DNA from 4 places in the Kitasatospora sp. NPDC048286 genome. Region 2 is predicted to be linked to each of the others. Evidence: riboswitches for the same ligand, from Rfam matches in the RefSeq annotation. Region 2 holds a riboswitch; each other region holds the start of a gene.
What was found. Region 2 has a riboswitch for cobalamin ahead of ACGF13_RS20485 (prenyltransferase/squalene oxidase repeat-containing protein). Riboswitches for the same ligand answer to the same signal wherever they lie in the genome.
Positions count from the first base shown of each region.

Region 1: linked by a shared signal. The riboswitch ahead of ACGF13_RS16425 (HoxN/HupN/NixA family nickel/cobalt transporter) and the one ahead of ACGF13_RS20485 (prenyltransferase/squalene oxidase repeat-containing protein) in region 2 are both predicted to bind cobalamin.
Region 3: linked by a shared signal. The riboswitch ahead of ACGF13_RS38120 (ABC transporter substrate-binding protein) and the one ahead of ACGF13_RS20485 (prenyltransferase/squalene oxidase repeat-containing protein) in region 2 are both predicted to bind cobalamin.
Region 4: linked by a shared signal. The riboswitch ahead of metE (5-methyltetrahydropteroyltriglutamate--homocysteine S-methyltransferase) and the one ahead of ACGF13_RS20485 (prenyltransferase/squalene oxidase repeat-containing protein) in region 2 are both predicted to bind cobalamin.

Region 1 covers NZ_JBICZE010000006.1:202,575-209,999, reverse strand. The annotation lists gene ACGF13_RS16435 (M24 family metallopeptidase) at 1-662, opposite strand, end outside; gene rpmG (50S ribosomal protein L33) at 921-1,085, shown strand; gene ACGF13_RS16425 (HoxN/HupN/NixA family nickel/cobalt transporter) at 1,164-2,279, opposite strand; cobalamin riboswitch at 2,308-2,522, opposite strand; gene ACGF13_RS16420 (ArsR/SmtB family transcription factor) at 2,604-2,987, shown strand; gene ACGF13_RS16415 (hypothetical protein) at 3,038-4,711, shown strand; gene ACGF13_RS16410 (AAA family ATPase) at 4,719-6,728, opposite strand; gene ACGF13_RS16405 (putative quinol monooxygenase) at 6,798-7,124, opposite strand; gene ACGF13_RS16400 (Fpg/Nei family DNA glycosylase) at 7,311-7,425, opposite strand, start outside.
Region 2 covers NZ_JBICZE010000008.1:74,600-82,024, forward strand. The annotation lists gene ACGF13_RS20460 (CoA-acylating methylmalonate-semialdehyde dehydrogenase) at 1-6, shown strand, start outside; gene ACGF13_RS20465 (acyl-CoA dehydrogenase family protein) at 15-1,157, shown strand; gene ACGF13_RS20470 (enoyl-CoA hydratase/isomerase family protein) at 1,157-2,230, shown strand; gene mmsB (3-hydroxyisobutyrate dehydrogenase) at 2,227-3,111, shown strand; partial or broken gene ACGF13_RS20480 (enoyl-CoA hydratase-related protein) at 3,117-3,479, shown strand; cobalamin riboswitch at 3,609-3,749, shown strand; gene ACGF13_RS20485 (prenyltransferase/squalene oxidase repeat-containing protein) at 3,849-4,925, shown strand; gene ACGF13_RS20490 (flagellar hook-length control protein FliK) at 4,955-5,434, shown strand; gene ACGF13_RS20495 (hypothetical protein) at 5,500-5,847, opposite strand; gene ACGF13_RS20500 (hypothetical protein) at 5,955-7,316, opposite strand.
Region 3 covers NZ_JBICZE010000025.1:51,218-58,642, reverse strand. The annotation lists gene ACGF13_RS38135 (ferredoxin) at 1-240, opposite strand, end outside; gene ACGF13_RS38130 (ABC transporter ATP-binding protein) at 237-1,055, opposite strand; gene ACGF13_RS38125 (FecCD family ABC transporter permease) at 1,052-2,131, opposite strand; gene ACGF13_RS38120 (ABC transporter substrate-binding protein) at 2,128-3,072, opposite strand; cobalamin riboswitch at 3,212-3,417, opposite strand; gene ACGF13_RS38115 (alpha/beta hydrolase) at 3,539-5,026, opposite strand; gene ACGF13_RS38110 (hypothetical protein) at 5,379-6,563, shown strand; gene ACGF13_RS38105 (hypothetical protein) at 6,703-7,350, shown strand.
Region 4 covers NZ_JBICZE010000007.1:405,308-412,732, reverse strand. The annotation lists gene ACGF13_RS19910 (zinc ribbon domain-containing protein YjdM) at 1-130, shown strand, start outside; gene ACGF13_RS19905 (MFS transporter) at 291-1,754, shown strand; gene ACGF13_RS19900 (MarR family winged helix-turn-helix transcriptional regulator) at 1,754-2,206, shown strand; gene cobF (precorrin-6A synthase (deacetylating)) at 2,285-3,043, opposite strand; gene ACGF13_RS19890 (acyl-CoA thioesterase) at 3,541-4,011, shown strand; cobalamin riboswitch at 4,085-4,312, shown strand; gene metE (5-methyltetrahydropteroyltriglutamate--homocysteine S-methyltransferase) at 4,469-6,784, shown strand; gene ACGF13_RS19880 (SDR family oxidoreductase) at 6,884-7,425, opposite strand, start outside.

The DNA.
Region 1 (7,425 bases), on a different contig from region 2:
GTCAGGAAGTCGCCCTCCTCCACCCGGCGGTCGGTCGGCTGGTGGGCGGCCTGGCCGGAGTGGCTGCCGGTGCCGACCGAGACCGGGAAGGCCGCCCGGTCGGCGCCGTGGTCGATCATCCGGCGCTCCAGCTCCATCGCCAGGTGCCGCTCGGTGCGGCCGACCAGGATCGACTCCAGCAGCTCGCCGAGCGCCTGGTCGGCGATCTCGGCGGCGATCCGCAGGTCGGCGATCTCGTGCTCGTCCTTGACCACCCGCAGCCGCTCCACGGTCTGGCCGAGGTCCACCAGCCGTGCCCCCTCGGTCAGGCCGCCGACCGCCCGGTGCCGGCTGACGGTCAGGTCGTGCTCCTCCACCGCCAGACCCGCCACCCCCGAGCGCATGGCGACCGACGCGGCGGCCAGCGCGGTGTCCGACCCGGCCGCCACCGGCAGCCGGGTGACGTCCGGGGCGATCAGGTGCTCGCCGGTGTCGTCCGGCGGCAGGTCGTCCGGCAGTGCGAGCAGGGCCCGCTCTCTGGTCAGCAGCAGACTCGCCCCGCAGGGCGCGCAGCCCGTCAGGTACCGCACGTTCGCCGCACGGGTGATCAGCGCCGCGTCGGCCCCGGCCGCACTGCAGTGCTCCCTCACCCGCTCCCGCCGCCCCGCGTACGCATCCGCCATGCGTCGAGCCTACGAACCCCCGGCCCGAACCGCCCGCCGAGCGCCCCCGACAGAACCCCCGGTGCCCCTTGCGCGCCCCCGCGCGACCGCGCCGCGCTCCCGGCTCCCCCCACCCGCCGCGTCCTTCGGCGGCGACCCGGCGTCCGGGAATGGGCAGGGCGCGGCCCACGTTCCCATCCACTGGAAACGACTTCCATTTCGGCGCCCGGTCCCGGTCCGACACCCGGGGCCGGACCCCTCAGGCCCCAGGAGGCCCCGATGGCCCGCAGCGAACTGCGCCCGGTGATCAAGCTCCGCTCCACCGCCGGCACCGGCTTCACGTACGTGACCCGCAAGAACCGCCGCAACGACCCGGACCGGATGGTCCTGCGCAAGTACGACCCGGCCGCCGGCCGGCACGTCGACTTCCGCGAGGAGCGCTGACCCCGCACACGCCGAACGGCGCCTCCCCGGGTTCGGGGTGGCGCCGTTCCACGTACTCGGAGGCCGGCGGCCGCCCGGTCACGGACTGTCGGGCGTCCAGCGCTTCTCGACCCGGGCGAGCTTCCAGTACCCGATCGCGATCGCCCAGACGACCACGAACAGCCCGGCGATGGCGTAGCCGACGTTGTCCAGTGAGATGTCCGCGATGAACCCGGTGACCGGGTCGGTCAGGTCGAGCTTCTCGTGCAGCACCCCGACCAGCTCGATGGTGCCGATGATGAAGGCCACCGCGATCGACAGACCGGTGATGGTCAGGTTGTAGTACACCTTCCGCACCGGGTTGGCGAAGGCCCACTGGTACGCGAAGTTCATGAACGTCCCGTCCAGGGTGTCGAACAGGCTCATCCCGGCCGCGAACAGCAGCGGCAGGCAGACGATCGCGTACCACGGCAGCCCGGAGGCCGCACCCGAGCCGGCCATCACCATCAGGGTGACCTCGGTCGCGGTGTCGAAGCCCAGGCCCAGCACCATGCCCACCGGGAACATCTGCCCCGGCCGGGTGATCGAGCGGGTCGCCCGGTTCAGCACCCGGGCCATGAAGCCGCGCGAGTCGAGGTGCGCCTCCAGCTCCTTCTCGTCGAACTGCCCGGCCCGCATCGAGCGGAACACCTTGAGGATGCCGAGCAGCGCCGCCAGGTTGAGCGCGCCGATCAGGTAGAGGAAGGCGCCGGAGGCCGTCGTGCCGACCATGCCCAGCCACTTGTGGGTGGCCGACTCGTCGTCCATCAGCGTGTTCGCCAGCTGCGCGCCGCCCGCCACCAGGGCGGCCATCAGCACCACCATCGAGGAGTGCCCGAGGGCGAACCAGAAGCCCACCGAGACCGGCCGCTTGCCGTCCGCCATCAGCTTGCGGGTGGTGTTGTCGATCACCGCGATGTGGTCGGCGTCGAAGGCGTGCCGCATGCCGAGGGTGTACGCGGTGATACCCAGGCCCACCCCGAAGACCTGGGTGCCGACCGTGTACCGCTCGGGTGCGACCAGGAAGATCAGCGTGCCGAAGGCCACCACGTGCATGGCCACGATCACCGCCATCAGCGCGGCCGTACGGACGGTGTCCTCGCGCCGCCATCTGAAGGTGGGCAGCGCGGCGGGGCCGGGTTCGGTCCCGGCGGAAACGGTTTCGGGCAGGGTCATGCGGATCACGCTCCAGCACCTCGTGGAAAACCTCGTGAGATGCCGTGGCCGGTCTCCTGGCTGACGGGAACACCCGCACCCGCCTTCCCAGGCGCACGAGGCGCCCAGTGGCTTCATGGGTGCGGACGACGCTCCTCCGTGGACGGAGGAGCGGCCCGATCACAGTGGCGAGGGCCGCTCCGGGCTGGGACCCCTGAGGGTCCGTCACCGGTCTTCCCGAGCACCACGGCGGGGAACACCGTAGGGCCCCGCCCCGACCCGTGCAAGGCTGCGCACCTGCGCAGGTGTCCAGGATCACAGGCCCCCGCCTGCGAGAATGTCCGCATGCATCTCGTACCGGAGGACCGCGCGGGCCACCGCACCATCGACGGACACCGGGTCTGCGAGGCCATCGCCGCGATCGGCGAGCCCGCGCACGTCCGGTCCTGGGCCGAGCGGTTCTCCCTGCTCGCGGACCCCGGCCGGCTCGCCCTGCTGCTCGCCCTCCACCGGGCAGGCCCGCTCGCCGTCAGCGATCTCGCGGTCGCCACCGGCATGCGCGACCCGGCCGTCTCCCAGGCCCTGCGGCTGCTCCGCACGGCCGGCGTGGTCACCGGCGACCGGGACGGACGAGTGGTGCGCTACCGGCTCGTGGACGAGGCCATGCGCCCCCTGCTCAACGAGTGCGCCGCCGCCGAGCACCACGAGCCCAGCGCGGCCGCGGGCTGACCCGCACTCGGAACCGCGCCGCGGCCCAACCGGATGAGTACGATCATGGTGTGCCGTCCCACCCCCACGCCTGGCCCGCCGACCGCTGGAACACCCGACCGGTCAGGGCCCGCGTGCTGGCGGTCGCCCGCACCCTCACCTCGGCCACCCGGGTCCTGGACGTCCTCACCCTGCTGAGCCCGGACGGCATCGAGCGCTACTTCACCGTCAACCCCGGCTCCGCCTTCGCCGACCGCGCCCTGGACGAGTACCTGCACGGCCTGTCCGGCTTCACCGTGCTGGACTGGGAGGACGCCGTCCGCCGCCGCTTCGACCTCGCCGTCGCCTGCGCCGTCCACTCCTCCATGCACCGCCTGGACGCCCGCCTCGTCGTCCTCCCGCACGGCGCCGGCTACAACCGCCTGGTCACCGAGTCCACCGGCGACACGGTCAGCGCCGCCGGCCTGTCCCGCAACGAACTCACCCACCACGGACGGGTGTTCGTCGACGTCCTGGGCCTCTCCCACCCCGAGCAGCTGGACCGGCTGCGGGACTCCTGCCCCGAGGCGCTGGACGTCGCCCAGGTCGTCGGCGACCCGTGCTTCGACCGGATGCTCGGCAGCCGGCGCTCCCGCGACGGCTACCGCGCCGCGCTCGGCGCCGTCGGCGGCCGACGGCTCGTCGTCGTCAGCTCCACCTGGAGCGAGCACTCGTTATTCGGCCGCCACCCCGACCTGCCCCAGCGGCTGGTCCGCCGACTGCCCGCCGACGAGTACACGGTGGCCGTCGTCCTGCACCCCAACGTGTGGAGCCGGCACGACCCCGAGGCGCTGCTCGCCGCCGCCTGCCGGATGGGCCTGCGCCTGATCCCGCCCCACCAGGGCTGGCAGGCCGCGCTCGTCGCCGCCGACTGCGTGATCGGCGACCACGGCTCGGTCACCTTCTACGGCGCCGCCCTGGACCACCGCACCCTGCTCGTCACCACCGGCGCCGCCGAACTCGACCCGCGCTCCCCCAGCTACGCCTTCGGCCAGGCCGCGCCCGTCCTCGACCCCGACGGGGACCTCACCGCCCAGCTCGAACTGGCCCTGGCCCGGGACCCGGCCGACCTGAGCGACATCACCGACCGGTCGCTCGCCCACCGCGGCGAGTCCGCCCGCCTGCTGCGCCCGCTGCTCTACTCCTTCCTGAAGGAGCTGGACGAACCCCGGGACGAACCGGCCCTGCCGCCCTACCCCAAGCCCGTCCCGCACCCCGCCACCACCGAGGGGCCCACCGCGTACGACGTCGAGGGCCGGAGCGAGGGCACCGACGTCAGCCTCCGGCGCTACCCCTTCGATCCGGACGACCACACCCCGCGCGGCTTCCACGCCCTCACCGACGACCACCCCGGCGACGCCCTGCGCTACACCGCCGAGGTCCTCGCCCGCACCGAGGTGCACGCCGAACTCCCCGCCGCCCGCTGGCTCGCCGACACCGCCGCCGAACTCCCCGGCCTCGCCGTCGTGGTGGCCGCCCTCGGCCCGGCCCGCCACCTGCTCCGGCTGCGCACCGGCCTGCTGCTGGAGGCCCGCGCCGAACCGGACTGGAACCGCCCCGACCCGGCGATCGACCCGCTGCTGCTCGGCTCCGCCGTGGCCTGCTGGCTCGCCGAGGGCGGCGCCCCGGCCGCCCTCCCCGACCACGGGCTCACCGTCCGCACCGGCGAGCAGCGCACCCGGGTGTCGTTCCGTACCGGTCCCTGAGGCGCGTCTACCCCTGCAGCTCCCGCAGCCGCGCACGGCTGCGCTCGGCCAGTTCCTCGTCGCCCTGCTCCTCGGCGAGGGAGGCGAGCAGGGTGTGGGCCTGCGCCTCCTTCGCGTACTGGCTCCGGTGCCTGGCCCGCCGGGCGCAGTCCTGGGCCTGGGCGAGGGCGAGGTCCAGTTGCCCCAGCGCCCGGTGGGCCCGGGCCCGGACCAGCGGCAGCTTCATCAACATGTCGACGTCCTGCGTCCGCTCGGCCTGATCAGTGGCCCCGGCCAGCACGGTCAGCGCCTCCTCCGCGCGCCCGTCCGCGATCAGCGCCTGCGCCAGGTTGTAGCTCTGGACGATCTCGCCGTGCTCGTCGCCCCGGTTCTCCGCGAGGGCCAGGGTGAACCGCTCCACCGCGTCGCCGGGACGGCCGTCGGCCAGGCAGAGCAGACCGTCCGTCTCGTAGAGCACCCCCAGCACCTGCCGGTCGGCCACCAGCGGCACCTGCTCCGTGGCGAGCGCCAACTGCTCGGCGGCGAGCCGGAATTCCTTCCGCTCGTGGTGGGCCCGGGCCAGCTGGTTGCGCATCCGGACCACGGCGGCGGGCTGGTTGTCCCACTGCGCCGACTCGATGCCGATCCGGTGGGTGGCGATCCAGTCCTGGTAGAGCTTGCGGTCGTGGTACAGCAACCAGAGCGACTCGCAGAGCCGCCACACCTCGCCGTGCCACCCCTGCTCGGCCGCCGACTCCACCACCGCGCGGAAGTTGGCGCGCTCGGCGTACAGCCACTCCAACGCGGCGGTGTCGGAGGGGAAGCGGGGCAGCTCGTCACCGCTCGGGTCCTGGAGGCGGAGCCGTTTCGCGGCCATCGCACGGTCGGCGACCGATGCCCGGCCCCGGTAGTACGCCACGACAGCGGCGAGGAGGACCCCGCGGTCGGGCAGCTCCTGGGTCCGGCCGTAGGCGTGCAGCCGCACCACGTCGTGGGCCCGGTAGCGGTTCTCACCCTCGTCGTCGTCCACCACCTCGTCCAGCAGGTGGACGTCACGCAGTTCCGCGATCGCCCGCTCGGCCCGCTCGACGCCGACCGCGCGCGCCAGTTCGGCGGACACGAAGGGGCCGGGGTGGACGCCGATCAGGTGATAGAGCGCCCGGCCCCGCGCCGAAAGCCGCTCGTAGACCAGGTCGTAGGTCGCGCCGAGATCGCTCCCCTCGTCCTCCAGCATCGCCAGCCCGCCTTCCCGGTCCTGCAGTTCGGCCACCACCCGGCCGACCGGCAGGCTGTCCCGGTCCAGCAGTTGGCTCCCGACCGCGTTCAGCGCGAGCGGCAGCCCGCCGCACAGCTCGACCAGCTCCGCCAGTTCCCCGTCGGTGCCCCGCCCGGAGCCCACCCAGCCTCGCACCAGTTCGGCGCCCGCCGTCGCGCTCAGCGGCCCGAGCCGGCGCACCTCGGCACCGTCCGTCCGCAGCGCGGGCAACCGCCGCCGGCTCGCGACCACCACCAGTCCACTGGACGGGAGCAGCGCGCGGACCTCCGCGGCGTGCTCGACGTTGTCCAGGAAGAACAGGCACCGGCGCTCGGCGGTGGCGGTGCGGAACGCCGTGAACCGCTCGGCCTCCACGACCGGGGGCTCGGCACCGAGGGCGCGCAGGAAGCCGGCCAGCAACTCGGGCAGGTCCACCCCGCCATGGTGCCGGTAGGCCTTCAGGTCGGCGTAAAGGTCCCCGCCCGGGAAGTGCTCCCGGTGGTCCCTGGCAAACTTGGCGATCAGCTCGGTCTTGCCGACCCCGCCGAGGCCGGTGAACACCACGACCCCGAGCCCGTCCTCCTCGACCCGGCCCAAAGCCCGGGTCAGCGCGGCGAGTTCCGGCTCCCGGTTGACGAAGGGACCGCGCGGCGGGCGGATCTGACGTGGCCTCGGCAGCGGCTCCCGATCGTGGAAGTGCACCGATCCGATGGTCTCGGCCTGCACCACGTGGCCGCCCACCGTGGCATCCGACACGGTGTTGGACACCTCGCGCCGCTCCATCCGCCTGCTCCCTCCGACCGGCCGGGCCCCAGCCTACGGGCTGGGCACCCGACCGGAGGGAGCTTCAGGTCACCGGGGGGTGATCTCGCCCATCTCCGCCCAGCCGTCCATGCCGGGGATCTCGGTCGAGACGATCCGCGGCTTGGCGGCCACCGCGTACGACAGCTCCTCCATGGCCTTGGTGAAGTGCGCCGACTCCACGTGTGCCTTGCCCGCGTCGCCGTCGCGGAACGCCTCGACCAGGACGAACTCGTTGGGGTCGTCGACGCTGCGGGACCACTCGAAGAAGAGGTTGCCGGGCTCCTGGCGGGTGGCCTGGGTGAACTCGTCGACCAGGCTCAGCCAGTCGTCGGCGCGCTCCGGGCGGACCGGGAACTTGACCGTAATGAAGATCATGGAGCTTCCTTTCGTTCCACGTTCACACGTGGCCGTACGGACAGGGGCACGCGGCTCGGCGCGCGCGACACCCATCGTCGCAGGTCAGCGGGGCCGCCTACGACACGGGGCGGCACGCTTCACGAGGCAGCACGCGTCCCGGTGCGGCACGCGTCCCGGTGCGGCACGCGTCCCGGCCGGTTCCGCTCACGCCGCCTGGCAGGTCGGGCACCAGAACAGGTTGCGGGCGGCGTGCTCCTCCGTCCGCACGTCGGTGCCGCAGACCAGGCAGGGCATGGCGGCCCGCCGGTAGACGTACACC
Region 2 (7,425 bases):
AGCTGAGGCGGGCCGTGCACACGCAACTGACCGACGATCAACTCGCCATCGTCGAGACGACCCGGGCCTTCGCCCGCGAGCACCTCGCACCGAACGCCGTCGAGTGGGACCAGGCCAAGCACTTCCCGGTGGACGTGCTGCGCAAGGCGGCGGAGGTCGGCCTGGCCGGCGTCTACGTCGGCGAGGAGTCCGGCGGATCCGGGCTCACCCGCGCCGACGGCGTGCTCGTCTTCGAGGCGCTGGCGACCGGCTGCCCCTCGATCGCCGCCTACCTGTCCATCCACAACATGGTCGCCTGGATGATCGACCGCTACGGCGACGACGCCCAGCGCGCCCGGTGGCTGGCTGGTCTCTGCACGATGGAGACCCCCGCCAGCTACTGCCTCACCGAGCCGGGCGCCGGCTCGGACGCCGCCGCGCTCACCACCCGGGCCCGCCGGGACGGGGACGCCTGGGTGCTCGACGGCGTCAAGCAGTTCATCTCCGGCGCCGGCGCCTCCGAGGTCTACCTGGTGATGGCCCGCACCGGCGGCCCGGGGGCCGACGGGGTGTCCGCCTTCGTCGTCCGACGGAACGACCCCGGCGTCTCGTTCGGGCCGAACGAGCGGAAGATGGGCTGGAACGCCCAGCCCACCCGGCAGGTGCTCCTCGACGGGGTGCGCCTGCCCGCCGACCGCCTGCTCGGCGCGGAGGGCGAGGGCTTCCGGATCGCCATGAGCGGGCTGAACGGGGGCCGACTCGGCATCGCCGCCTGCTCGCTCGGCGGCGCGCAGGACGCCCTGGAGCGCGCCACCGGCTACCTGGCGGACCGCGAGGCGTTCGGCGCCCGGCTCCTGCACTCCCAGGCCCTGCAGTTCCGACTCGCCGACATGGCGACGGAGTTGGAGGCGGCCAGGGCGCTGGTATGGCGGGCGGCGGCCGCCCTGGACCGGGGCGATCCCCGGGCGCCCCAGCTGTGCGCGATGGCCAAGCGCTACGCCACCGACACCGGCTTCGAGGTCGCCAACCAGGCCCTCCAACTGCACGGCGGCTACGGCTACCTGGCCGAGTACGGCATCGAGAAGATCGTCCGCGACCTGCGGGTGCACCAGATCCTGGAAGGGACCAACGAGATCATGCGTGTCATCGTCGCCCGCGGCCTGACCGGAGCCGCGTGATGACCCCGAACGACACCGCGGAGGTCCTCGTCCAGCGGGAGGGCCGGGCCGGGCTGATCGTCCTCAACCGGCCGGCGGCCCTGAACGCCCTCACCCACGGCATGGTGCGGCGGATCGCGCAGGCCCTGGACGCCTGGGAGGAGGACGACCGGGTCGACACCGTCGTCGTCACCGGCGCCGGTGAACGGGCCTTCTGCGCGGGCGGCGACATCGTCGCCATCCACCGCGCCGCCACCGGCGGGGACCGGGGCGCCGTCGAGGAGTTCTGGCGCGACGAGTACCGCCTCAACGCCCGGATCGCCCGCTACCCCAAGCCCTACGTGGCGCTCATGAGCGGCATCGTGATGGGCGGCGGCGTCGGCGTCTCCGCCCACGGCAGCGTCCGCATCGTCACCGGGACGACCCGCGTGGCCATGCCGGAGGCGGGCATCGGCTTCGTCCCCGATGTCGGCGGCACGTACCTGCTCGCGCTCGCTCCGGGCGAGTTGGGCACCCACCTGGCCCTGACCGCCGGTTCCGTCGGTGCCGCGGACGCGCTGCTCTGTGGGCTCGCCGACCACTTCGTTGCCACGGAGAAGGTCCCGGCGCTGCTCGACGACCTCGCCGAGCTGCCCGTGCACGACGCCCTCGAACGGCACGTCGGACCGGCGCCGGCCGGTGTGCTGGACGGACAGCGCGGATGGATCGACCGGTGCTACGCGGCCGGCACCGTCGAGGAGATCCTCGACCGGCTGCGGGACAGCGGTGAACCGGAGGCGAAGAAGGCCGTCGACCAGATCACCGCCAACTCGCCCACCGCCGTGAAGGCCACGCTGGCCGCGTTGCGACGGGCCCGCGCCCTCGGCCCGCTGGAGGCCGTCCTGGACCAGGAGTACCGCACCTCCTGCGCGGCCCTGGCCACCGGCGACCTCGCCGAGGGCATCCGGGCCCAGGTGATCGACAAGGACCGTTCGCCGCGGTGGAGCCCGGCGGCGCTGGGCGCCGTCGAACCCGCCGCTGTGGCCCGCTACTTCGCCCCGCTCGGCGAGCGCGAACTCGGCCTCGCCGCCACCACACCCCTGGAGCGCTGGTGACCCTCGACATCGGATTCATCGGACTGGGCAACATGGGCGGCCCGATGGCCGCCAACCTCGTCAAGGCCGGCCACCGGGTGACCGGCTACGACCTCGCGGCGGACGCCCGTGAGCGGGCGGCGGGCCACGGGATCGCCGTCGCCGAGTCGGCGGAGCGGGCGGTGGCCGGGGCCGAGGTGGTCATCACCATGCTGCCGACCGGCCGGCACGTGCTGGGGGCCTACGAGGGCCTGACCGCCGCCGCGCGCGAGGCGCTGTTCGTGGACTGCTCCACCATCGCCGTCGGGGACGCCCGGATCGCCGCCGACCTGGCCCGCACGACCGGGCACCGGGCCGTCGACGCGCCGGTGTCCGGTGGTGTGCCCGGCGCCGAGGCCGCGAGCCTGACCTTCATGGTCGGCGCGGAGGACGCCGACTTCGGCGAGGCCGAACCGTTGCTGGCCGCGATGGGCCGCCGGGTCGTGCACTGCGGCGCCTCCGGGTCGGGGCAGGCCGCGAAGATCTGCAACAACATGATCCTGGGCGTCTCGATGATCGCGGTCAGCGAGGCCTTCGTCCTCGGGGAGAGCCTCGGGCTCAGCCACGAGGCGCTGTTCGACGTGGCCTCCGCCGCCTCCGGGCAGTGCTGGGCGCTCACGTCCAACTGCCCCGTCCCCGGGCCCGTCCCCACCAGCCCGGCGAACCGCGACTACGCGGCCGGGTTCGCCGCCGCCCTGATGGCCAAGGACCTCGGACTGGCCGCCGGGGCGGCCGAATCCGCCGGCCTGCCCACCGAACTCGGGCGCAGGGCAGCGCAGTTGTACGCCGACTTCGCGGCGGCCGACGGCGCCGGGCTGGACTTCTCCGCCATCATCACCACCCTCGGGAAGGGCACCGCATGACCTACCCCGGCATCGGCGGCTCGCAGCGACTGACCCGCGCGGTCGGCAAGGCCAAGGCCATGGAACTGTGCCTGACCGGCCGGATGATGGGCGCCGAGGAGGCCGAGCGGGCCGGCCTGGTCTCCCGGATCGTCCCGGCCGACCAGCTGCTCACCGAGGCGCTGGCCACCGCCGAAACCATCGCGGCGATGTCCGCCCCGGCGGCGATCATGCTCAAGGAAAGCGTCGACCGCTCGTACGAGACCACCCTCGCCGAAGGCGTCCGCTTCGAGCGCCGGCTCTTCCACGCCACCTTCGCCACGGCGGACCAGAAGGAGGGCATGGCCGCCTTCACCGAGAAGCGCCCGCCGGAGTTCCGCAACCGCTGACGGCCCGCGCGGTGCGCCCCCCTCGACGGGGTGGCGCACCGCCCGTCGGCTCAGGACCTACCGGAGCAGCGTCGCGGGAGGCTTCGAACACCGTGCTGTGACGCACGATCCCTTGACCGGATCTTTCCCGTTTCGCCATGATGAGCCGTCATGTTCTGACTCCGCCGATGGGGGAAGTCCGGTCCGAATCCGGCGCTGACCCGCAACGGTAGGCCGTCGACGCCATGTCGGCGGCGAGCCCGAGTACCCGTCGGCGGAGGCGTGTCGTCCCCTCCTCCCGTCGTGGTCTGCGGGCCGGAGCTCCGAGGGCTGCCCCGGCACCGTGCCGCTGTCCTCCGGGCCCCTGCGTCCAGGCCCGGAAAGGCACCCATGCCCACGCTCCGCCGCACTCTCGGTCTGCTCGCGATACCCGCCCTGGCGCTCGCCACCGCGCTCCCCGCCACCGCCACCGCCACCGCCGCCCACGCCGACACGGCCTCGTCCAGGACCGTCCTTCCCGACGCCGCGGCGGCCGGCTGGCTGGCCCGCCAACTCGTCGACGGGGACCACTTCGAGTCCGTCTTCAACGGCACCGCCTACCCCGACCAGGGCCTGACCATCGACGCCGTGCTGGCCTTCGCGGCCTCGCGCAGCTCCGACGAGGCCGCCGCCAAGGCGACCGCCTGGCTGGCGAAGCCCGAGATCCTCTCCGGCTACCTGGGCGACGGCACGACCGAGGCGTACGCGGGCGCGACCGCCAAGCTGCTGCTCGCCGTCGAGGTGCGCGGCGCGAACCCCGCGAGCTTCGGCGGCGTCGACCTGCCCTCGCGGCTGCGCTCGCTCCAGACCGCGGAGGGGCGCTTCTCCGACCGCTCCCAGTGGGGCGACTACAGCAACGCCTTCGGCCAGTCGCTGGCCCTGATCGCCCTGCACCGCACCTCCGGTGACGCCCCGACGGCGGCCGTGGACTTCCTCGCGAACAGCCAGTGCGCGGACGGCGGCTTCCCCATCTCCTTCGGCCAACCCACCTGCGCCGGTGACCCGGACGCCACCGCCCTCGCCGTGCAGGCCCTCGCCGCCACCGGCCGCACCGCCAAGGCGAACACCGGCCTCGACTGGCTGGCCGCCCACCAGAACGCCGACGGCGGCTTCGCGGCCGCGGGGGCCACCACCTCCAACGCCAACACCACCGGCCTGGCCACCCAGGCCCTGCTCTCCGGCGGGCGCTTCGGCACCGGCCTCAAGGGCTGGAGCCGGCTGGTCAAGTTCCAGCAGGGCTGCTCCGCCGATCCGGTGGTGCGGGGCGCGGTCGCCTACGACGCGACCGGTTTCAACGCGGCCAGCGGCACCCGGGCCACCGCGCAGGCCGTCCTCGGCCTCGCCGGCACCCCGCTGTCGACGCTCTCCGCCGCCGGCGCGCGTCCCGACTCCCCCACCCTGGCCTGCCCGGCACCGGCCACCCGCTGAACGAGCCCGAGACTGCGAGGAGTTCACCGATGACCGACACCGTCACCGCATCCCGCCCCGCCCGCCGCACGCTCGGCTCGATCGCCGCCGCCGCGGCTCTCACCGCCGGCCTGCTCGGCGTCTCCGCCGCCCAGGCCCCGCAGGCCCGGGCCGCCGCCTGCAGCGGCACCACCGGCGTCACCGTCGTGGTCGACTTCACCGCCGTCGGCGGCGGCATCCAGACCGGCTGCGCGCCCGGGGACCCCGCCAGCGGCCTGGCCGCGCTGACCGGCGCCGGGTTCTCGTACGCCTTCCACCCGCGCTACCCGGGCTTCGTCTGCACGATCAACGCGCTGCCGACGACCTGCACCAACCCGACCGGCAGCGCCTACTGGTCGTACTGGCACGCCCAGCACGGCGGCCCCTGGTCGTACAGCAGCCTGGGCGCGGGCAGCTACAACCCGGCGCCGGGTGACGTCGAGGGCTGGTCCTTCGGCGCCGGCGCCCAGCCGGGCATCACGGCGCCCTGACGTCCGACGCGACGCCGGTGCCCCGGCCCCTGCCACGTGGGGGCCGGGGCACCGCGTGCCCGGGTTCACCTGCCGTGCGCCACCCTCCGGCGGCGGACGAAGCGCTCGACCAGCAGCACGGTGGCGACGGCCGCCACGGTGAACAGCAGCGTGTTGGCCACGATGCCGGCCGTGGTCAGCCAGCCGGGTTCCTCGCCGTTCGGCAGTGTGGTCTCGGTGAACAGTCCGCCGATGCCGGTCAGCACCCCTCGTGCGAGGTAGAGGGCGGCCAGCGCGACGAGGCCGACGGGAAGGGTGAGGACGATCGACGCGAGGTAGTAGCGCCCGTTCTCCGTCAGCCCGCCCAGGACGGCCAGCCCGCCGACCAAGGCCACGTAGCCGCCTGCCACCCATCCGGAAACACCCGTCGGCATCCGTTCCCCCTGTCCTGTGGTCCGGCGGCGGATCCGTCGGGCCGTCATGGTTCTGCCCCGCCGGAGGGGAGGCGACCCGTGGTCGGCTCCCCTCCGGCGCCGTGCGGTCAGCTGCCGTAGCGCAGCGAGACGGTGTCGCCGAGGTGGACCGTGGTGGCCCGGGTGGCGCCGGTCACGGCGCCGCCGTCCAGGCTGACCTGCCAGGTGAACGAGCCGCTGTTGGCCGTGCCGTTGAGCGCGGTGACGGTGCCGCCGCCGGTGGACGGCGTGACGGAGGTGACGCAGCCGCCCGGGGTGGCGCTGCCTGCCGCGTCGAGGACGTCACCGAGGGTCGCGGTGGTGCCGGTCGGGGTGAGGGTGACGGCGCAGACCTTGGGCGTGCCGGTGCCGTCGTCGACGACCAGGGCGAGCCTGGCGGCGGTGCCGGCGGTGAAGCCGGTGGTGGCGGCCCAGGTGGGTTCGCCCGCGGTGGTCGGGGCCGGCGGCGTGGCGGTGAACCCGGCCCCGGCGACGGCGCGCAGCCCGTCCACGGAGGCGTAGGGGGACGGGGTGGTGTCGGTGGGCAGGTACTTGAAGCCGCCGCCGGGCTTGAACTGCTGGGCGATGAGGAAGTCGACCGGGGTCTTGCCGGTGCCGCTGGTGAAGTCGGCGCCCTGGGGGTTGATGCCGCAGGCGTTGAGGCCGGACACGGCCCAGCCGTTGGAGTCGGTGTTCACGCCGAACATGGCGTTGAACGCCCCGGACGAGGCGAGCTTGCCCTTGAGGAAGTTCTTGGCGGCGACGATCGCGGGATCGGTGTTGGGCACGCCGCCGGCGCACAGCGAGGCCATGGCCGCGCCGGTCATGTCGATGTCGCTGCCCTGGGCGAGCGCGGTCGGGTCGCCCGCGGCCTTGCTGTAGTTCCAGCCGCCGTCGTTGTGCTGGTTGGCGCGCACGGCGGTGACGGAGGCGTTCAGCAGGGCCTGCGGGGCGCGCTGGGCGCCGGCCTGGGTCTTCGCCCCGGCCAGGGCGAGCAGGCCGAAGACGGTGCCGTTGAAGTTGGCGGACGGGCCGTAGTAGCCGGGCTCGGCACTCTGCCAGTAGGCGACCGCGTCGGCGATCAGGTTGCGGCCGGGGCCGACCCGGGCCGGGTCGATGCCGGCCGCGTAGGAGTTGAGGATGCCGCGCTCGTAGTCGGTGACCACCGGCGAGCCGCCGGGCCAGCCGGCGGCGGCGAGCTGGTTGCGGTACACCAGGCGGGCGTTCTTGGTGGTGTCACCGCCGGGGGTGACGTCCGCCGCGGCGGTGCCGGCGGCCGCCAGCGCGCTGAAGGCCCACTCGTTGGAGAGCCCGCCGGTGGCGTAGCTGCCGTCGGCGGCCTGGAGGGACTTCAGGTAGGTGACGCCGGTGCTCTTGGAGGTGGCTATCTGGGTCGGGGTGGCCGTCGCGTGGGCGGGGACGGCGGTCAGCAGCAGGGCTCCGGCCGTCAGGGCGACGGTGGCCGCGGAGGCGGCACGGGCCGGGGTGGTCCGCTTCGGGGTGGGGAGGGGCACGGGTCAGGCTCCTTGGGGTGGCGGGCGCCGACCCTGCCCCGGAGGC
Region 3 (7,425 bases), on a different contig from region 2:
GGCCGGGCCGGAAGCCGCGAGGCGGACGCCGATCACGACCACGGTCTCGTTGCCCTCGTCGGCCAGCCTGGTCAGCGCGGCCGACAGGGAGGGGTCTCCCTGCTGCAGGAACGCGATCGAGGCCCGGTGCGACGCCGCCGTCCGGAGGAGTTCGTCACGGCGGACGACTTCCCCGATCGACATGCCGACCAGGAGTACGGCACTGCGGCGGGCGGGGGCATCCGGCAGGGGGGAGGTCATGGGGTCGTCCTTTCGCGGAGCAGTCCGTTCCACCGGATGTGCGGTCTGTCGTGCCGGGGGTGTCGTTCCACGGTGGCGTCGACGCCGTAGACGTGCGCGATCGTGGGCGAGGTGAGCACCTCGGAGACGGGCCCGTGGGCGACCAGGCGGCCGTCGAGCAGGACGGCCACCTCGTCGCAGTAGGCGGCGGCGAGTTCGAGGTCGTGCAGCGCGGCCACCGTGGTGACGCCCAGCCCGCGTACGGTTTCGAGGAAGCCGAGTTGGTGGCGTAGGTCGAGGTGGTTGGTGGGCTCGTCGAGCAGCAGCACGCCGGGCTCCTGCACCAGCGCCCGCGCGAGCTGGACCCGCTGCCGCTCGCCGCCCGACAGCGTCGGCCAGGACCGGTCGAGCAGGTGGCCGACGTCAGCCGCGGCAACGGCGTCGGCGAACACGGACCGCTCGTGGGCGCCGGCCGCGGGGTTCGTCGGCACGGGCCAGCGGCCGCGGTGCGGCGTGCGTCCGAGCTCGATGACCTGACGGACCGGCAGCGACAGCCGGGTGTCCGCCTGCTGCTCCATGAAGGCCACCTGTCGGGCTCGTCGGCGGGCCGTGAGCGCGTGGAGATCCGCTCCGTCCAGGAGGACCCGTCCCGCGCTCGGCCGGGTCAGTCCGGCGACCGCGCGCAGCAAGGTGGTCTTCCCGGCGCCGTTGGGCCCGAGCAGGCCCGTGACCCGGCCGGGGCCGAACGCGAGCGAGACCTCGTCCAGCAGCGTGGCTGCGCCGATCCGCACACGGAGTCCCTCCGCGCGCAGCTCGACGGGGGGCGTCTTTGTCACTGCCCCCTCCCGTCGGCCCGCCCCTGGCGCCACAGCAGCCAGGCGAAGAAGGGCGCTCCGAGCCCGGCCGTGATGACGCCGACGGGAATCTCCCGGTCGGGCAGGACCGAGCGCGCCACGATGTCGCTGCCCACCAGGAGGGACGCGCCCACCAGCGCCGACACGGGCAGCAGGAGGGCGTGGCGCGGCCCGCAGACGAGACGGACCACATGCGGTACGACCAGGCCGAGGAATCCGATGACGCCGGTGTTGGCGACCAGGTACGCGGTGACCAGCGCGGCGGTGGCGACGAGGACCCAGCGGGTGCGCTCGACGTGGACGCCGAGGGAGCGGGCGGAGGTCTCGCCGAAGGCGAAGGCGTCCAGGTCGCGGGCCGAGGAGGCCAGGACCGTGACACCGATCAGCGCGACCGCGGTCAGGAAGACGGCGGTGGGCCACCGCACGCCGGCGACCGAGCCGAGCGTCCACTCCATGACACCGCGCGCCGCGTTGCGGTCCCCGAGGACCATCACGACGAACGAGGTGTACGCCCCGCACATCTGTCCCACCGCGATGCCGGCGAGCACGGTCCGGGCGGTCGGTAGCGACCGGGTGCGCGCGCCGGCCAGTGCCAGGACGACGACGGCGGCGAGCAGGGCACCGGCGAAGGCCGCCGTCGCCACCGCACCGGTGCCCACGACGCCGGACACGCCGGCGCCGAGGACGATCACGGTGACCGCGCCGGCGGCGGCTCCGTCCGAGATCCCGAGCAGGAAGGGATCGGCCAGGTCGTTCCCGGTCAGCGTCTGCAACACCGCACCGCAGACCGCGAGGCCGGCGCCGGTGGCAGCCGCTCCCAGAACCCGGGGGAGCCGCAGTTGCCAGACGATCTGATCGTCCAGCAGCGTGACGTTCGGGTCGCCCAGCCCGAGACGGCGCACCACGACGTCGATCACGGTGTGGACCGGCTCGTGTTGCGAGCCCACGGCCAGGCCGAGGAGCACGGTGGTCAGCAGCAGGGCCACACCGATGGCCAGCGCCGCCGTCGCGCGGCCCGGACCGGAGGACCGCACGACGGGGTGGGGCGCGGTGGTCATGAACCCGGGTGCAGCCGGCCCAGCCCCGCGGACACCCGGGCGGCACCGTCGGCGAGCAGCACGCCGGGAGTCGACTCCGAGAACGGCACCACCACGAAGGCCTTGCGCTGCACGGCGCCGAGCTTGCTCAGCACCGGGTCGTTCTCCAAGTAGTCGATCTTGGACTGGGCGGTGTCCCAGCCTGCGTCCGCGAGCACGATGGCGTCCGGGTCCGCCGCGACGACCTTCTCCCAGCTCACGTTCTGCCAGCCACCGGGCAGGTCCCCGAAGACGTTGCGGGCGCCCACGGCATCGAGTACGAGTTGAGGTCCGCCGTGGCCGGCACCGACGAACGGCGTCTTGGTGTCCGAGTCGTACCACAGGACCTTCAGGCCCTTGCCCGCGGCCGTCGCGGTGAACCGGGCAAGCTGCTGCTCCTGCTGCTGCTGGATCGCGACGGCCCGCTCCGGGACACCGAAGACCTTGGCGACGTCGTTCAGTTCGCCCCACATCGCCTGCCAGGTCGTCGGCGGTACCTTGCTCTTGTCCGAGCAGCCGAACGGGGACACGTACGACGGGATGCCCTGGTTGCGCAGTTCCTCCCGGCTGCCCGCGACCTTGTCGGTGAACGCGCTGGCGTAGGAGGCGTACAGGAAGTCGGGACGGGCCGCGAGGAGCTTCTCCTTCGTCGGGTACTCCTTGGAGAGCACCGGGACGGAGTCGTAGGCCGCCTTCCACTTCTCCGGGACGGAGTCGTCGAGGTAGGCGGTACCGGCCATGCGGGACTGCAGGCCGAGGGCCAGGGCCACCTCGGTGGCACCCTGGTTGAGGGTCACCAGCCGCTCGGGCGGCGCGCCGACCGTCACGGTGGTCCCGCAGTTGTCCACGCCGACCGGCGCGGCACTCCCGGCCGTCCCGCCGGACGCGACGGGAGCCGGGGCGCCCGCGCAGGCGCCGAGCATGCCGGTGAACAGGACGGCCGCGACCGCCCGGCCGACACGTATCGGCCCTCTGGGACGTGCGGAATGTACGGAATGTGCGGAACGTATGGATCGAAACGGGTACGGCAGACCGCTGGGCACGTGTTCTCCAAAACCCTCGTGGAACATGTCGCGCCGTGGCCGGTCTCCTGGCTTCCGCATCGACGCGCCGCGGCCGACCTTCCCAAGCGGCTCTTCCAGCCCGCCCAGTGGCCCTGACCGGCGGCAGAGCCGGTCAGCGAGGGCCGCGGAACTCCGCGGCAACAGTGGCGAGGGCCGCACCGGAATTCGACCGGTTTCCCGAACACCACGGCGCTGGCAACATATCAGGGCTCGCGATCCCGCCGGCGAGCGGCCGGGCACCGCAGGGCGCGGACGGGGGAGCCGCGACGACCTGCGGATTCCCGCCGACGCAGCGCGGGCGGGGCCGCGCCGCGGTGGCGGTGGTTCATCGGGCGGTCGGCGCCTGGCAGGTGAGGTCGCCCCCCGGGAGCTTGCCCGTGGTCAGGTAGCGCGTGGCGGACTCGTCCGCGCAGGACCCCCTGCCGTAGACGCCGTGCCCCTCTCCTCCCAGGACGGTGATCATCCGGGAGCCGCGCAGGGACCGGTGCATGCCCTGGGCGGCGGTCAGGGGCGTCTGGGAGTCCCACTCGTTCTGCAGGATCAGCGCTTGGACGTCGTTGTCCACCGTGGTCGGGGCTTCGGCGCCGGGCTTCCAGAAGGCGCACGGCTTGATGCCGTACGCGAAGTCCCCGTACAGCGGGTACCGGGCCCTGCCGCGCACGGTGTCGCGCCGGTACTGCCCGGGGTCACGCGGCCACGATGCGGCGGTGTCGCCGCACATGACCGCCCAGAGGCCCGCGAGCTCGTTCTCCGGGGGGAGTTCGGGGGCGGGCGCCGGCGCGGCGGGCTTGTCGTCCTCGGCGGCCTTCTTCAGTTCGGCGATCCAGTCGGCGGCCTTCCGCTCCGTGAAGAAGATGTCGCGCACGGCGCGGATGTCGTCGCCGGTGAGGGGGCCGTCGCCGGTGTCGACGGGCTTGCGATCCGCCCGGGCGACGATGTCCCAGAAGGTGTTGCGGACTTCGGCCGGGGTTCGGCCCAGGTGGTACGTGGTGTCCCGCCCCGCGGTCCACTCGCTCCACCGCGTGAAGGCGGGCTCGGTCGCCTGCGCCATCTGCTGGAAGGTGCCCCGCCCGTACTGGGTGGGGTCGACCGCGCTGTCCAGCACGAACCGGTCGGCCCGCTGGGGGAACATCTGCAGGTAGACGGCGCCGAGATAGGTGCCGTAAGAGCCCCCGTAGTAGGAGATCCTCTTCTCGCCCAGGACGGTGCGGATGAGGTCCATGTCGCGGGCGGTGTTGCGGGTGGTGATGTGACGCAGCTTGTCGCCTTCCGCGGCGGCGCACTTGTCGGCCACTGTTCGCGCCCACCGCACGTCCTTCGCGAAGGTCTCGGCGTGGTATGGGCGGTCGATGTTCAGCTCGTCGGGCGTCAGACCGCAGCTGACGGGGGAGCTCTGCCCGATGCCCCTCGGATCGAAGCCGACGAGGTCGTACCGGTCCTTCACCTCCTGGGGGATGACCGGCTCCATGGCGACCGGCAGACCCAGACCCGACGCGCCGGGACCGCCGGGGTTGAACAGCAGCACGCCGCGGCGTTGTTGCGCACTGCTCGCCTTCAACCGGTTCACCACGACGTCGAGCTTCTCGCCGTCGGGGTTGCCGTAGTCCAGTGGCACCTTGACGGTCGCGCACTGGAAAGCGGCCGGCGTGTGCTCGTCGCAGTGCCCCCAGCGGAGCGTCTGCTGGGTGTACGGCCGCATCGGGTCCTCGGCGACGGTGCCGGACGTGGCGGAGGCCGTCGCCGGTGTCAGCGTCGCGGCCAGAACCACCGCAGCTCCGACGGTCACGAGAGAGGATATGGGTGTGTTTCGCATCGTCATGCTGATCCTTCGAATGATCGGATGATGAGCTCTCCGCGTCTCCGCGTCTTCGCTGAGGCCGACGAGCCCGGGAACGGGAGTGGGGGCCGGTCAACGCCCGGCGAGGAATCGGTGGGCCGGGCAGGACACGATCATGGCTTTCGGGTGACGGTCACACATCACGCGAAGTAGGGAAGGGTTCCTCCCCCGATCGGGGGAGGAACCCGGCGTGCTGAGGCCCTCGCGCAGGTGAGATCGGCCGGGCGCCGTCCCGCATCGCCCGCCGTGCGTCACCGCCGCCCGTACCGGTGGCCGAAAGCGAACGGCAGGATGCCGGGCAGACGGGGGCTGTGGAATGTTCGTGGCCATGGACGATCAGTGGCCGTCGGGCCGGTTCGAGTTGCGGTTGATGGAGTACGAGGTCCGGAGGGAGCTGGTGGTCGGCGGAACGGCCGCGGGGCTGCCGGTGACGCTGTCGCCCGACCGGGGCGTCGACGAGCAGCAGCGCTGGTACGCGGACCGGTACTCCTCGCGGCAGGCGCGGATCCGGCACGCGGCGAGCGGGCTGTGCCTGACGGCGGAGAGCGATGCGACCGGGGCGCGGTTGCGGCTGGAGCCCGCCCGCCGGGAGGGCGAGGAGGGTTGGGGGCTGCAGCTGTGGACGGTGGAGCGGCGGATGTTCGGCGAGACACTGGACGGAAGCGTCGTCGACCGGTGCCGGCTGCTGCACCTCGGCTCCGGCTCGCAGGTGGGGGTCCGGGGCCGTGACCTGATCCTGACGGCGGTCCCGAAGGAGGAGCCGGCCACCGCCTGGGCTCCGCTCGTGGACGATCCGAAGCTCGCGGGCCAGGCCTGGGCGCCGCCGGCGATCGGCTGGGAGGACCCCGAGGAGGTGTTCCAGGCCCGGGCGGCGCGGGACACCCCGGTGTACCGGCAGGTCACCGGTTCGGACGGCTGGCGGATGGAGGCGCTCACGACCACCAGTGGCGAGGTACTGGAGGAGCACGTCTTCCCGAAGGACATCGGGCTGACGACGGTGGACCAGAACAAGCCGATCCGCGGCTGGTTCACCGAACGCGGTCGGGACTGGATCCCGGCGAAGCCCGACACCGGAGGCGCCGTCGTCAAGACCTTCTACCGGGCGTCGGCGAGCCGGCGCGGCGGCTGGGTGGACGCGGACGCGCTGCGCGATCTGGTCGCCAACGCCGACTTCGACGCCGAGATCATCCGGCCGGGTGCCCGCCGCTGGGGCGCGGACGTGCGCGCCTACGGCTGGCCGGACCTGTCGATGAAGGTGTGGGTCGTGACCTGGAACGAGATCAACGGCTTCGTCCACACCGAACTCGACGGCCACTTCACCCAGGGCCACGGGGTGAAGCTCACCCGCCAGGGCGCGGAGGGCAAGTTCGCCCAGCGCACCCTGCCGAAGCAGAGCTGGTGGCAGCGCGGCGGCTCGACCCGCAAGACGTTCTACGAGACCACCGACTCCAGCGGAGGCCGCCGCTACTGGGTTGACGCCGACGACATCGAACTGCGCAACCCGCCGAGCTGACGGATCGGACACCTGGCGACCGGCGACGCACGGGCGCACGAGGGTCACGTACTCGGTCGGCAGGTCGGCAGGCCATCCCGGTTCGGAAGCCCCGGGGAGGCGTGGTCGGGTGTCAGGGGCCGCTCCTACACTCCGGCCCATGGGACTTTCGATATCAGTGGGACTCCTCTACGACCAGGCGCGCAATGACGCCGAGGGGCTCGACCACCACCGCTCCGCCTTCGCCCGCCTCAGCCGGGCGCTCATGGCGGAGGGGATCGGCTGGCACGAGCCGGAGATGACCGATCCGCCGCGCACCCGTACCTTCTCCGCCGGCTTCCCCTACGGGTATCTGACCCAGCTGCGCCGCATCCTGGTGCTCACGGACTTCGGCGAGCCCGTCACATCGGCTCTGGAGGTCAGCGAGAGCCAGTACGAGCGCGACTGCGAGAAGGTCCGGGACGAGATGTCGAGGTTCGACTCTCATCTGCTCTGTCACTCCGACAGTTCCGGCTACTACGTGCCGGTCGACTTCGAGGATCCGCTCTTCCTCCCTGACGAGGCGGACGTCGACGGCGCCGGCATCGTCGGTTCCAGTCAGCGCCTGCTGGCCGAACTGTCGGGTATCGCGTCGTCGATCGGCATCGAGCTCGACGGTGAGGGCGTTCCCTTCGATGTCGGGGCGGTCGGGCCGGCTGTGGATCCCGCGATGGACGGACCGTTCGAGACGGAACGTTTCGCCTGGCGTCAGCTCCATCGGGCGTGCCTGGCGAGCATCGAGGGCGGCCACGCCATCGTCTTCCACTGAGGCCCGGGGCCACCGGACCTCCAGTGGATGGCACGTCAGGCCGGATGCGCGGCCTTGATGGGACCCTGACAGCAC
Region 4 (7,425 bases), on a different contig from region 2:
CGGCATCAAGGCCGGCACCAAGGTACGCAACATCCGGCTGGTGGACGGTGTCGACGGGCATGACATCGACTGCCGGATCGAGGGCTTCGGTGCGATGCAGCTCAAGTCCAGCGTGGTCAAGAAGGCCTGACCCGCGCGCCTGAACGGCCGCGCCCCGCCGAGGAGATCGGCGGGGCGCGGCCGTTTCGTCGTCCGGGGGCCTCCGCAAGGGGCGGGGGTGGAGCCGTCGCCCGATTTAGTTATATGCTCACAATGATTACAACAACACAAATAATCATGGAGCGTTCGTCATGCCCGATGCCGCTCGACCGCGGCCCTGGCTCGTGCTCGCCATCTGCTGCATGAGCCTGCTGATCGTCAGCCTCGACAACACCATCCTGAACGTGGCCCTGCCCGCCATCCGGCGCGACCTGGACACCTCGGTGTCCGGACTGCAATGGACGATCGACGCCTACACCCTGGTACTGGCGAGCCTGCTGATGCTCTCCGGCTCCACCGCCGACCGGATCGGCCGCCGCCGGGTGTTCCGGATCGGGCTGGTGGTGTTCACCGGGGCCTCCCTGCTGTGCAGCCTCGCCCCCGGGCTCGGCTGGCTGATCGCCGCCCGGATGCTGCAGGCGGTCGGCGGCTCGATGCTGAACCCCGTCGCCATGTCGATCATCAGCAACACCTTCACCGACTCCCGGCAGCGCGCCCGCGCCATCGGCGTCTGGAGCGCCGTGGTGGGCATCAGCATGGCCGCCGGGCCGATCATCGGCGGCGCGCTGGTCGAGTCGGCCGGCTGGCGGGCGATCTTCTGGATCAACGTCCCGATCGGCCTGGCCGCACTCTTCCTCACCACCCGCTACGTGCCGGAGTCGCGGGCGGCCCGCACCCGCCGGGTGGACCCGATCGGCCAGCTGCTGGTCATCGTGCTGCTCGCCGCCCTCACCTACGCGATCATCGAGTCGCCGGAGCGCGGCTGGACCTCACCCCTGGTGCTCGGCTGCGCCGCGGCCGCGCTGGCCGCCCTGCTGGGCCTGCTCTGGTACGAACCCCGGCGCACCGACCCGCTGATCGACCTGCGGTTCTTCCGCTCCGCACCGTTCTCCGGCGCCACCGTGATCGCGGTCGCCGCCTTCGCCGGCCTCGGCGGCTTCCTGTTCCTCAGCTCCCTGTACCTCCAGGACGTCCGGGGTCTCGACCCGCTGCACGCCGGGCTGTTCATGCTGCCGATGGCCGTCATGTCGCTGCTCACCGCGCCGCTGTCCGGCCGGATGGTGGCCACTCGGGGGCCGCGCACGCCGCTGCTGCTGGCCGGGACGACGCTCACCGCGAGCGCCGTGCTCCAGGCGGTCGGCTACTCCGAGCACCTGCCGACCGGGCTGCTGGTCGTCGCCTTCCTGCTCTTCGGCACCGGCTTCGGCCTGGTCAACGCGCCCATCACCAACACCGCCGTCTCCGGGATGCCCCGCTCGCAGGCCGGGGTGGCGGCGGCCGTGGCCTCCACCAGCCGGCAGGTCGGCCAGTCCCTGGGCGTCGCGGTGACCGGCGCCCTGATGGCCGGGACCGCCCTGGCGGACCCGGCGGCCTTCACCGGGGCCGCGCGGACGGCCTGGTGGATCATCGCCGGCTGCGGGGCGGCCGTGCTGGTCACCGGTACGCTCACTTCCGGCCGCTGGGCCCGGGCGACGGCCGAGCGCGCGGCGCGACGGCTCGCCGAGCAGGAGCCAGCCGAGGGAACCGAGGAGACGAAGGAGACGGTGGACGCCTGATGGAGCGCCTTGACACCGGCGGGCACCCCAAGGGGAGCGGGGCCGACGCCGCCACGGCGGCCCGGGTCTGGCAGGGGATGTACGCGCTCGTGCTGGAGCGCCACGACCGCCGCAAGACCGTCGCCGACGCCCTGGGCATGAGCTTCAGCCGGGTCAGGGCGCTGCGCCGGCTCGCCGCCGGCCCGATCACCCTGCGGGAGCTGGCCGAGCGGCTGACCGCCGACCCGCCGTACACCACCGTCATCGTGGACGACCTGGTGCGGCGGGGGCTCGCCGAACGCATCACCAACCCGGCCGACCGGCGCTCCAAGCTGGTCCACCTCACCGAGGAGGGCGAGGCGAAGGCGTCGCTCGCCACCGCGATCCTCAGCACCCCGCCGGACGCGCTGCTCGGGCTGCCGCCGGAGGACCTGCGCGCGCTCGACCGGGTACTGGCGAAGCTGCTGGACTGAGGCCGCGGCCGGCTCACCGCCCGACCCGGTCATCGGTCAGCGGTGAGCCGTCAGCCGCGTGCCGCGCCTCGCGTGCCGTCAGCCGTCCGAGCGCCGGAGCAGGTAGGTGTCCATGATCCAGCCCTTGCGCTCCCGGGCCCGCTCGCGCAGTTCACGGATCCGCGGGGCCGCCTCGGCGAGCGGCCCGGAGTCGAGCACCTCGTCGGGGGTGCCGAGGTAGGCGCCGTAGTGGATCTCCAGCCCCTCGGGGTCGATCTCGGTGAAGGCGGCCCGGCCGTCGAGCATCACCACCACGTCGTCCACCCCCTCGGGGAAGCCCTCCGCCAGGCGGCGGCCGGTGGTGATCTGCACCGGGCGGCCGACCCTGGTCAGCGTGGTGCGGTGCCGGGCGGCGAGCGCGGAGACGCTGCTGATGCCCGGGACGACCTGGTACTCGAACGGCGCGCCGCCCCGGGTGGACACGTCGGCCACCACGGCGATGACGCTGTCGTAGAGGGCCGGGTCGCCCCAGACCAGGAACGCGCCGCTCTCGCCCGGGCCGAGGTGCTCGGCGAGCAGCTGCTCGACCAGGTCGGCGCGGCGGACGCGCCAGTCGTCCACGGCGGCCGCGTACGCCGGGGTCGTGCGGTCCCGCTCGGCGTCCGGCACCTCGACCACGCGGTGCCCGGGCCGTCCGTGCTCGGCCAGCATCCGGCGGCGCAGCGCGATCAGGTCCTGCCGTTCCTCGCTCTTGTCGAGGATGAAGAAGACGTCGGTACGACCGATCGCCTTGACCGCTTGCAGGGTGAGGTGGTCCGGGTCGCCCGCACCGATGCCGATGACGAAGATGTGCCGCATGGGGGACATTCTGCCGTCCGCCCCGGCGTACGGGCCCGGGGGCCGTACGTGGCCGACCGAAGCGGTGGGCGGTGGCTGTGAGCTGCGCGGATGGACGTAAGCTGGCGGGGCAGCTGGTTCGCCCCGCCCGCCGGGCGGGGTGTCGTCACGAGGGAACCCGGCGGGAGTCCGGGACCGCCCGCAGCGGCGAGCGGCAACGACCGCCGTCCTGTGCGCCGGGCCCGGCAACGGGTCCGGGGAGCGACGACCGGTGGGTGTCCGTCCCGGTTCGGCCGGGAGGGCGCGCCCACGAGTCCGAAGACCCGCCGCTGCCCGCGTGCCGTGGTGGCCCGCGGCCCACCACGACCCCGAGGGCGGGCCGATGGTGCGGGTGGGCCGCATACGGACGGCTGCCCGCTCCTCGGCGTGCCCGAGGTGCGCGACCTCACGAAGGAGAGTTCCGTGCAGCGGAACGCCGACCACGATTTCCACGGCGCCATGACGGGCGGGCCGTCGCTGTGACCAGTCCCGCTGTCCTCTCCCGCACCCCGGCCGACTCGGCGGTCACCCTCGCCCACATCATGAGCGACCACGACACCAACCTCTACGGTTCGGTGCACGGCGGCGTGATGATGAAGCTGATCGACGACGCGGCTGCCGCCGCCGCGGGTCGGCACGCCGGTGTTCCCGCGGTCACCGTCTCGGTCCGGGGGATGTCGTTCCTCGCGCCCGTCCGGGCGGGAGACCTCCTCACCGTCCGCGCCCGGGTCGGCCGCGTCGGGCGGACCTCGATGGACGTGTCGGTGGAGGTGACCTCGGAGCGGTGGAACCTCGCCGGGCCGGTGACCCGGGTGGCGACGGCGGAGCTGGTCTTCGTGGCGGTCGACTCGGACGGCAGGCCCCACCCGGTACCGGAGCTGGTCCCGGAGGGCGCCTGCGACGAGCAGCGCGCCGACCGCAACGGGCCGGAGCACGAGTCGGTCGAGTAGCCGCCCGCGGCCGGGGCGTCTCACCATGCAGACGGCTTTCGAGATTTCCGCCTCGACGGCGACGCTTTGCCCCTAAGCTGGCGACGCAGCTGGTTCGCCCCGTCCGCCAGGCGGGGTGTCGCAAGAGGGAACCCGGTGGGAATCCGGGACTGCCCCGCAGCGGTGAGTGGGAACGACCGCCGTCATACGCACTGGACCCGGGACGGGTCTGGGAAGCGACGGCCAGTAGGTGTCCGTCCCGGTTTCGGCCGGGTGGGCGTGCCCGCGAGTCCGAAGACCTGCCACTGCCCGTACGCGACCGTTCGCGTGCGGCCATCCGGTGACCTCGTGGGCGGGTCGGCGACCATACCAGGCGGAGCCGTGCACGGGTGCGGGTGTCCGTCCGGTTCGTCATCCCTTCGCGTCCTCGTGCCACCACCGGTGCACTTGAGGATTCAGGCTCGCGAAGGAGAGTCCCTTGACAGCGAAGTCCGCAGCCGCGGCGTCCGTGGCCACCGCGTACGGCTACCCCCGGCAGGGTCGTAACCGTGAACTGAAGAAGGCGATCGAGGGCTACTGGAAGGGCGCGGTCACGGCCGAGGCGCTGCTGTCGACCGCGGCCGACCTGCGCCGGACCAACTGGGCCCAGCTCGCCGAGGCGGGGGTCGGGGAGGTCCCGACCGGTGACTTCTCGTTCTACGACCACGTGCTGGACGCCAGCGTGGCGGTCGGCGCGATCCCGCCGCGGCACCGGGAGGCGGTCGACGCCGACCCGCTGGTCGGGTACTTCGCGATGGCGCGCGGCAACCAGGACGTCGCGCCGCTGGAGATGACCAAGTGGTTCGACACCAACTACCACTACCTGGTACCGGAGTTGGGGCCGGACACGGTGTTCGCCTCGAACCCGGCCAAGGCGGTCGGCGAGTTCGAGGAGGCCCTCGCGCTCGGCCACACCGCCCGTCCGGTGCTGGTCGGCCCGGTGACCTACCTGCTGCTGGCCAAGCCGGCCCCCGGGGTGGCCGAGGACTTCCAGCCGATCACCCTGCTGGACCGGCTGCTGCCGGTCTACGCGGAGCTGCTCGCGGCGCTCAGGGCCGCGGGGGCCGAGTGGGTCCAGCTGGACGAGCCCGCGCTGGTCCAGGACCGGACCCCGGCCGAGCTGAACGCCGCCGCCCGGGCCTACCGCGAGCTCGGCGCCCTCACCGAGCGGCCCAAGCTGCTGGTCGCGAGCTACTTCGACCGGCTCGGTGAGGCGCTGTCGGTGCTGGCCAAGGCCCCGGTGGAGGGCCTGGCGCTGGACTTCACCGGCCCGGCCGCCGCCAATCTGGAGGACCTCGCCGCCGTCGGCGGCCTGCCCGGCAAGCGGCTGGTCGCCGGGGTGATCGACGGGCGCAACATCTGGATCAACGACCTGGAGAAGTCGCTGGCCACCCTGGCGACCCTGCTCGGGCTCGCCGGCACCGTCGACGTCGCACCGTCCTGCTCACTGCTGCACGTCCCGCTCGACGCCGCCGCCGAACGGGAGTTGGACCCGCAGATCGCCCGCTGGCTGGCCTTCGCCAAGCAGAAGGCCGGCGAGGCGGCGCTGCTCGCCCGCGGCCTGCGCGAGGGCACCGGCGCGATCACCGCCGAGCTCGCCGCCAACCGCGCCGACCTCGCCTCCCGCGCCAACTCCCCGATCACCCACGACCCGGCGGTGCGCGCCCGGGCCGCCGCCGTCACCGCCGACGACACCCGCCGGGCCCAGCCCTACCCGCGGCGGGCCGAGGCCCAGCGCGCCCGGCTCGGCCTGCCGCTGCTGCCGACCACCACCATCGGCTCCTTCCCGCAGACCACCGAACTACGCACCGCACGCGCAGATCTGACGGCGGGTCGGATCGACGCGACCGCCTACCGGGAGCGGATGGAGGCCGAGGTCCGCGAGGTCATCGCCTACCAGGAGAAGGCCGGCCTGGACGTCCTGGTGCACGGCGAGCCCGAACGCAACGACATGGTCCAGTACTTCGCGGAGCAGCTCACCGGCTACCTCGCCACCCGGCACGGCTGGGTCCAGTCGTACGGCACCCGGTACGTACGCCCGCCGGTGCTGGCCGGGGACATCTCCCGCCCGCACCCGATGACCACCGACTGGTTCGGCTACGCGCAGAGCCTGACCGACCGCCCGGTCAAGGGCATGCTCACCGGCCCGGTCACCATGCTCGCCTGGTCCTTCGTCCGCGACGACCAGCCGCTCGCCGACACCGCCCGCCAGGTCGCTCTCGCCCTGCGCGACGAGGTCGGTGACCTGGAGGCGGCGGGCGCGGCCGTGGTGCAGGTGGACGAGCCGGCCCTGCGCGAGACCCTCCCGCTGCGGGCCGCCGCCCGCCCGGCGTACCTGGACTGGGCCACCGAGGCCTTCCGGCTGGCCACCTCCGGGGTGCGGGCCGACACCCAGATCCACACCCACATGTGCTACGCCGAGTTCGGCGCGATCATGACCGCGATCGACGACCTCGACGCGGACGTCATCTCGCTGGAGGCCGCCCGCTCCCACATGGAGGTGGCCGGCGAACTCGCCGAGGCGGGCTACCCGCGCGAGGTGGGCTTTGGCGTCTGGGACATCCACTCGCCGCGCGTCCCCAGCACCGCGGAGGCGGTCTCCCTGCTGCGCGCCGGCCTGGCGGCGATCCCGGCGGAGCGGCTCTGGGTCAACCCGGACTGCGGGCTGAAGACCCGCGGCTGGCCGGAGACCCGGGCCTCGCTGGAGAGCCTGGTCGGCGCCGCCCGGACGCTGCGCGCGGAACTGGCCGGCTGACGGAGCAGTATGGCGGCGGGGGTGGGCACGGCGACCCGTGGCGCCCACCCCCGGACCCGGGCCGCTACCTCCACCTCGTGGGCTCCGCGGCCCGGGTGATCACGGGTTGACCCAGCCGGCGGTCAGCGTCTGCACGGCCGAGCCGTCGAGGTCCTTGAGCTTCACCCCGGCGAAGGCCCGGGCGGCGTCGGAGGTGAGCAGCCGGAAGGCGGGGCGCTCGGCGTCGAGCAGGCCGAGGATCCGCTCGGCCGCGTCCTCGGCCGTCTGCGCGTTGGCGAAGGCGTTGCGGGTGCGGTTCAGGTAGTTGGCCAGGGCCGGCGCGTACGGGCCGGCCTGCTCGGCGGCGTCGTCCGTGAGGCCCACGTTGCTGACGAACTCGCTGGCCACCGCGCCCGGCTCGACCACGCTGACGGACACCCCGGCGGTGGCCGCGACCGGGGCGAGGGACTCCATGAAGCCCTCCACCGCGAACTTGGCGGCGCAGTACGCCTCGTTGAAGGGCTGGCCGACCACGCCGCCGACGCTGGTCACGGTCAGCACCCGGCCCCTGCTCGCCCGCAGCAGGGGCAGGGCGGCCTTGGTGACGTGCAGTACGCCGAAGAAGTTGACCTCCATGACGGCGCGGACGTCGTCGACGCTCT